2 regions of the Streptomyces sp. NPDC057428 genome follow, and region 2 is predicted to be linked to the other one. Evidence: predicted binding sites of a transcription regulator. Region 2 holds the regulator's gene; the other holds the start of a gene.

Region 1 (3,576 bases), on a different contig from region 2:
GGGAGTTCTCGACCTCTGCCTCCCAGGCGCCGAAGGCCTCGGCCCGGTTCGAGGTGCTCGCGTCGTACGCGGCCTGGAAGTCGATCCGGTCCGACCACACCATCGGAGCGTCGTTGTCGTCGAACACGCGGCGGAACCAGGCCCGTTGCACTTCGGCCATGTGCCGCACCAGTCCCAGCAGCGAGAGCGTCGAGGGAGGCATCGACCGCTGCCGCAACTGCTCGTCGTCCAGCCCTTCGCACTTTATGGCGAGGGTGGCGCGGTGGTAGTCGAGAAAGGCCCGCAGCGTCTCGCGCTCCCCGCCCACGGCGGGCGGCCCTTTACGCACGTCGGTGGTCACCGGTCGCACTCCTTCACGAGGGGACAGAAGTGCCCAGTATCCGGCTCCGGGACGGGGCGGCAGGCGGCACGTACGACGCCGGCCCCCGGGACGAATCCCGGGGGCCGGCGTCGTACGGATACTGCGGGTACCGCTGGAGCTGCTGATCCGAGGATCAGAAGTCCATGTCACCGCCCGGCATGCCGCCCGGAGCGGCCGCAGAGGCCTTCTCCGGCTTGTCGGCGATGACGGCCTCGGTGGTGAGGAAGAGCGCGGCGATGGACGCGGCGTTCTGCAGGGCGGAGCGCGTGACCTTCGCCGGGTCGATGATGCCCTCGGCGATCATGTCGACGTACTCGCCGGTCGCGGCGTTCAGGCCGTGACCGATCGGCAGGTTGCGCACCTTCTCGACGACGACTCCACCCTCGAGACCACCGTTGACGGCGATCTGCTTGAGCGGGGCCTCCAGCGCGAGCTTCACGGCGTTGGCGCCCGTGGCCTCGTCGCCCGTGAGGTCGAGCTTCTCGAAGACGGCCGAGGCCTGGAGCAGAGCCACGCCACCACCGGCGACGATGCCCTCCTCGACGGCGGCCTTGGCGTTGCGCACCGCGTCCTCGATGCGGTGCTTGCGCTCCTTGAGCTCCACCTCGGTGGCGGCGCCGGCCTTGATGACGGCCACGCCGCCGGCCAGCTTCGCGAGGCGCTCCTGGAGCTTCTCGCGGTCGTAGTCCGAGTCGGAGTTCTCGATCTCGGCACGGATCTGCTTGACACGACCCTGAACCTGGTCGCTGTCACCGCCACCGTCGACGATCGTGGTCTCGTCCTTGGTGATGACGACCTTGCGGGCGCTGCCGAGCAGGTCCAGGCCGGCGTTCTCCAGCTTGAGACCGACCTCCTCGGAGATGACGGTGCCACCGGTGAGGATGGCGATGTCGCCGAGCATGGCCTTGCGGCGGTCACCGAAGCCCGGAGCCTTGACGGCGACGGACTTGAAGGTGCCACGGATCTTGTTGACGACCAGGGTCGACAGGGCCTCGCCCTCGACGTCCTCCGCGATGATCAGCAGGGGCTTGCCCGACTGCATGACCTTCTCGAGCAGCGGAAGGAGGTCCTTCACGTTGCTGATCTTGGAGTTGACGATCAGGATGTACGGGTCGTCGAACGACGACTCCATGCGCTCCATGTCGGTGGCGAAGTACGCCGAGATGTAGCCCTTGTCGAAGCGCATACCCTCGGTGAGCTCGAGCTCCAGACCGAAGGTCTGGGACTCCTCGACGGTGATGACGCCTTCCTTGCCGACCTTGTCCATAGCCTCGGCGATCTTGGCGCCGATCTCGGTGTCAGCAGCGGAGATGGAGGCCGTCGAAGCGATCTGCTCCTTGGTCTCCACGTCCTTCGCCTGCTCCAGAAGTGCGGCGGAGACGGCCTCGACGGCCTTCTCGATGCCACGCTTCAGAGCCATCGGGTTGGCACCCGCGGCGACGTTGCGCAGGCCCTCGCGGACGAGCGCCTGGGCGAGAACGGTGGCGGTGGTCGTACCGTCGCCGGCGACGTCGTCCGTCTTCTTGGCGACCTCCTTGACCAGCTCCGCACCGATCTTCTCGTACGGGTCCTCGAGCTCGATCTCCTTGGCGATGGAAACACCATCGTTGGTGATCGTGGGCGCGCCCCACTTCTTCTCGAGGACGACGTTACGGCCCTTGGGGCCGAGGGTGACCTTGACGGCGTCGGCGAGCTGGTTCATCCCGCGCTCGAGACCGCGCCGTGCCTCCTCGTCGAACGCGATGATCTTGGCCATGTGAAGTGGTCCTCCCGGACTGATGGGGTCTCCCCTGCTCGAACGCAGTTGAGAGCTTGGGGAAGGATTGCTCCGGACCGGGAGGCGCCCGCGACGGACGGCCAGCCTGCTCAGTGGTTCCTTGCCCCGCTGAGCCTGCGGGCCTCACCGGCCCGGTCCAAGTTTCTGTCACTCTCACCTGGAGAGTGCTAACGCCAATGATTAGCACTCGACCCCCTCGAGTGCAAGCGCCTGAGGCCGAGGCTCGCTGGGGAGCGGGCCCCGCCCGGGGCGCACGCGGACGCACGCAGGGCCCGTCCCCCTGCGGAGGAACGGGCCCTGCGTGCGTGAGTAGTGTCGTTGGCCGACCGCGCCGAGCTCAGCCGACGGCGAGCTTGACCATGTCCGCCTGCGGCCCCTTCTGGCCCTGCGAGATCTCGAATTCAACTCGCTGACCCTCTTCGAGGGTGCGGTACCCGTCCATCTGGATCGCGCTGTAGTGGACGAAAACATCCGCACCACCGTCGACCGCGATGAAGCCGTACCCCTTCTCCGCGTTGAACCACTTGACGGTGCCCTGAGCCATGCCTAACTCCCCTATTACTGGCCCTTGCACGAGACCGCACTTCGCGGGCCCGGGTCAGAACTCACCCTCCGACAGGAGAGGGTGGCGTGCGCCGGAACGCGTCGACCGCGGCCGAATGTATCTGCCCAACTGCCCTCTGCAACAGGGCAATCGGACGGGAATTCTGGGCAGGCGCGAACGCCCGGATGGGGAGAATCGGCAAGATTCCAGGGCAAGTCGGGCCTGACAAAGGCGACTTATGCCTCAGGAGGTTCACGTACTTTGGCTGCTTCTTGTCACGGCCGGGCGCATTCTCATATGCGGGCGGCACGGGCAGCGGCGGGGACTTCCCCAACTCTACCGCGCTCAACCATGCAGAATGGCCCCCTCCGCTTCTGATGCGGAGGGGGCCTTCGTGTTCACACAGCGCGGGCGCCCGGCCGGGGTGTCTCCCCGGCCCGCGCGCCGCGACGGGGATCAGCCTCCGGCGACGGCCGGGATGATCGATACGCCTGCGCCGTCCGGCGTCGCCGCGTCCAGACCGCCCTCGAAGCGCACGTCGTCGTCGTTGACGTACACGTTGACGAAGCGGCGCAGCTTGCCCTGGTCGTCCAGGACGCGGGCGCCGATGCCCGGATGGTTCTGCTCCAGCGACGCGATGACCTCGGAGAGGATCGCCCCCTCGGCCGGGACCTCGGCCTGACCACCCGTGTAGGTGCGCAGGATGGTGGGGATACGGACCTTGACGCTCATGTCGGTGCCTTCCTCGGGTCTCGGGTGGTCAGTTGGCGGCGGCGAGGCCAGCGTCGCGGAACGCGTCCAGGCTGGGCCGGATCGTCGCCGACAGTCCGGTCGTGGGGGCGACCGCGTCCAGCGTCTTCAGTCCGTCCCCGGTGTTCAGGACGACGGTGGTCA
Region 2 (3,576 bases):
CTCGTCCGGGCTGGTCTCAACCCGGCTGGTGCTGATGGTGGAAGCCCTCTGGGAGCGCCGCTCCCGGAGGCAGCCTGAGCCAGGAATCCCCCTGCTTCAGCCCGGGGAGGATGTCAAGACACGCCGAACCGGACGGCCAGTTGATCACGCTGCGCCCGTACGAACGCCGCGTCCACCACCGCTCCGTGCCCCGGCACGTACAGCGCGTCCTCGCCGCCCAGCTCCAGCAGCCGGTCGATCGCCGCCGGCCAGTGCGAGGGCACGGCGTCCCGGCCCGCCTGCGGTTCGCCGGACTCCTCGACCAGATCCCCGCAGAGCACCACGACCGGCGAGCCGGGCACCAGCACCGCGAGATCGTGCCCGGTGTGGCCGGGACCCACGTTGGCCAGCAGCACCTGGAGGCCGCCGCCGAGGTCCAGCGTCCACTCGCCGCTGACCTGGTGCCGCGGAGCCACCAGCGCGTCCGCGGCCGCCGTCGCGTCCCGCTCGCTCATCCCGTGCCGCACCGCGTCCGCACGCAGCTCCTCGGCGCCCCGCCCCAGCAGCTCCGCCGTGCCGACGGCGCCGTAGACCTCCGCACCGGCGAAGGCGGCGGTCCCCAGGACATGATCGAAATGGGGATGGCTCAGTGCGATATGCGTCACCCTCCGGCCCAGCAGGGCCTCCGCCTGGGCCCGCACCTCCGCTCCCTCGCGGAGCGTCGAACCGGTGTCGTGGAGCAGCACGGCGTCCGCCCCCGCCACCAGGGTGACGGCCGCGTCCCAGACGGGCAGGCGCCGCCGCCCGATACCGTTGCCCAACCGCTCCCAGCCGAACTCTTCCCAAGAGGCGTCCATACGACGACGCTATCGGCATCGACCTGCGCGGTCCCACGATCGGACCGGCCGGTCGGCCTTGCCCCGGGCCCACCCCACCCCCGTACACTGACCGGGGGATTGCTGGCACTCGAACGCACAGAGTGCCAGGCAGACACCGTAGAACAACAGCTGGAGGTGTGCGCGGTGCTCAGTGAACGCAGACTCGAAGTGCTGCGCGCCATCGTCCAGGACTACGTCGGCACCGAGGAGCCGGTCGGCTCCAAGGCGCTGACGGAGCGGCACAGCCTCGGGGTCTCCCCGGCCACGGTCCGTAACGACATGGCGGTGCTGGAGGACGAGGGCTTCATCGCCCAGCCGCACACCAGTGCGGGACGCATTCCCACGGACAAGGGTTACCGGCTCTTCGTCGACCGGCTCGCGGGCGTCAAGCCCCTGTCGTCGCCGGAGCGCAGAGCCATCCAGAACTTCCTCGACGGCGCGGTCGACCTCGACGACGTCGTGGGCCGCACGGTGCGGCTGCTCGCGCAGCTGACCAGACAGGTCGCCGTCGTGCAGTACCCCTCGCTGACCCGTTCGACGGTGCGGCACGTGGAACTGCTGTCCCTGGCTCCCGCCCGGCTGATGCTCGTGCTGATCACGGACACGGGCCGGGTCGAACAGCGTATGATCGACTGTCCTGCACCGTTCGGTGACACGTCACTGGCCGATCTGCGGGCCCGGCTCAACAGCCGGGTCGTGGGGCGGCGGTTCGCGGACGTCCCGCAGCTGGTGCAGGATCTGCCGGAGTCGTTCGAGAGCGAGGACCGGGGAACCGTGTCGACGGTGCTCTCCGTCCTCCTCGAGACCCTGGTCGAAGAAACGGAGGAGCGGCTGATCATCGGCGGCACCTCCAACCTCACCCGCTTCGGACACGATTTCCCTGTGATGATCCGGCCGGTGCTGGAGGCATTGGAGGAGCAGGTCGTCCTGCTGAAGCTGCTCGGTGAGGCAACGGATTCGGGCATGACCGTACGGATCGGGCACGAGAACGCCCACGAGGGCCTCAACGCCACGTCCGTCGTCGCGGTCGGCTACGGTTCGGGCGACGAGGCAGTCGCCAAACTCGGCGTGGTCGGACCGACCCGCATGGACTACCCCGGAACGATGGGAGCGGTACGCGCAGTGGCACGTTACGTCGGACAGATCCTGGCGGAGTCGTAAGTGGCCACGGACTACTACGCCGTACTCGGCGTGCGCCGCGACGCATCTCAGGACGAGATCAAGAAGGCATTCCGCAGGCTCGCCCGCGAGCTGCACCCGGATGTCAACCCGGATCCGAAGACCCAGGAGCGGTTCAAGGAGATCAACGCCGCTTACGAGGTGCTGTCGGACCCGCAGAAGAAGCAGGTCTACGACCTCGGCGGTGACCCGTTGTCCGCCTCGGGCGGCGGTGGCGGCGCGGGAGGCTTCGGAGCCGGCGGCTTCGGCAACTTCAGCGACATCATGGACGCGTTCTTCGGCACGGCCTCGCAGCGCGGACCCCGTTCGCGCACCCGCCGCGGCCAGGACGCGATGATCCGGCTGGAGATCGACCTCTCCGAGGCGGCCTTCGGGACCACCAAGGACCTCCAGGTCGACACGGCGGTCGTCTGTACCACCTGCAGTGGCGAAGGGGCCGCACCCGGCACCTCCGCGCAGACGTGTGACATGTGCCGCGGCCGCGGCGAGGTCTCCCAGGTCACCAGGTCCTTCCTCGGCCAGGTCATGACCTCGCGTCCCTGCCCGCAGTGCCAGGGCTTCGGCACGGTCGTGCCGACCCCCTGCCCCGAGTGCGCCGGAGACGGCCGCATCCGCTCCCGGCGCACGCTTACCGTGAAGATCCCGGCAGGTGTCGACAACGGCACCCGGATCCAGCTCGCGGGCGAGGGCGAGGTCGGTCCCGGCGGCGGCCCGGCCGGCGATCTGTACGTCGAGATCCACGAGCTGGCGCACCCGGTGTTCCAGCGGCGCGGCGACGACCTGCACTGCACGGTCACCATCCCGATGACGGCGGCCGCGCTCGGCACGCAGGTGCCGCTGGAGACGCTGGACGGCATGGAGGAGATCGACATCAGGCCGGGCACCCAGTCCGGCCAGTCGGTCCCGCTGCACGGACGCGGGATCACGCACCTGCGCGGCGGCGGTCGCGGCGACCTCATCGTGCATGTCGAGGTCATGACCCCGACGAAGATGGACCCCGAGCAGGAACGTCTCCTGCGGGAGCTGTCCAAGCTGCGTGGCGAGGAGCGGCCCACCGGCCAGTTCCAGCCAGGACAGCAGGGACTCTTCTCCCGCCTGAAGGACGCCTTCAACGGCCGCTGAGCCCTGTCACCGCGCCGCCCGCCGGTTCCCCACCGGCGGGCGGTGCGGTGTTTCCACGACAGCCCGTCCGCCCTGTGGAACGGCTGATTCGGCACGGTTCACCGGACATGGCACGATGCGGTCATGCCCTTGGCCCTGACCGATCTCTGCCGGTACCCGATCGTGCAGGCCCCCATGGCGGGCGGCACGTCACGCCCCGGACTGGTGGCTGCCGTGGCGGAGGCCGGAGGACTCGGCTTCCTCGCCGCCGGCTACAAGACCGCGGACGGGATGTACGAGGAGATCCGGGAGATGCGGAGGGCGAGCGCCCGGCCCTTCGGCGTGAACCTCTTCATGCCGCAGCCCTCGGTGGCCGACCCGAGCGCCGTCGAGGTCTACTGCCACCAGCTCGCGGGCGAGGCCACCTGGTACGAGACCC

Evidence for each region. The regulator HrcA, encoded in region 2, represses chaperone genes, less so after heat shock. The targets are predictions, from matches to a motif close to TTNGCACTCNGNNNNNCNGAGTGCNAA.
Region 1: the regulator HrcA is predicted to act here: its motif matches at 2,319-2,345, upstream of groL (chaperonin GroEL).

What each region holds. Positions count from the first base shown of each region.
Region 1 covers NZ_JBHVCT010000061.1:30,063-33,638, reverse strand. The annotation lists gene ACFU5K_RS22235 (DinB family protein) at 1-340, opposite strand, end outside; gene groL (chaperonin GroEL) at 495-2,117, opposite strand; gene ACFU5K_RS22225 (cold-shock protein) at 2,476-2,682, opposite strand; gene ACFU5K_RS22220 (MoaD/ThiS family protein) at 3,139-3,414, opposite strand; gene thrC (threonine synthase) at 3,443-3,576, opposite strand, start outside.
Region 2 covers NZ_JBHVCT010000084.1:22,960-26,535, reverse strand. The annotation lists partial or broken gene ACFU5K_RS25570 (RNA-guided endonuclease TnpB family protein) at 1-78, shown strand, start outside; gene ACFU5K_RS25565 (MBL fold metallo-hydrolase) at 114-836, opposite strand; gene hrcA (heat-inducible transcriptional repressor HrcA) at 1,002-2,018, shown strand; gene dnaJ (molecular chaperone DnaJ) at 2,019-3,158, shown strand; gene ACFU5K_RS25550 (nitronate monooxygenase) at 3,282-3,576, shown strand, end outside.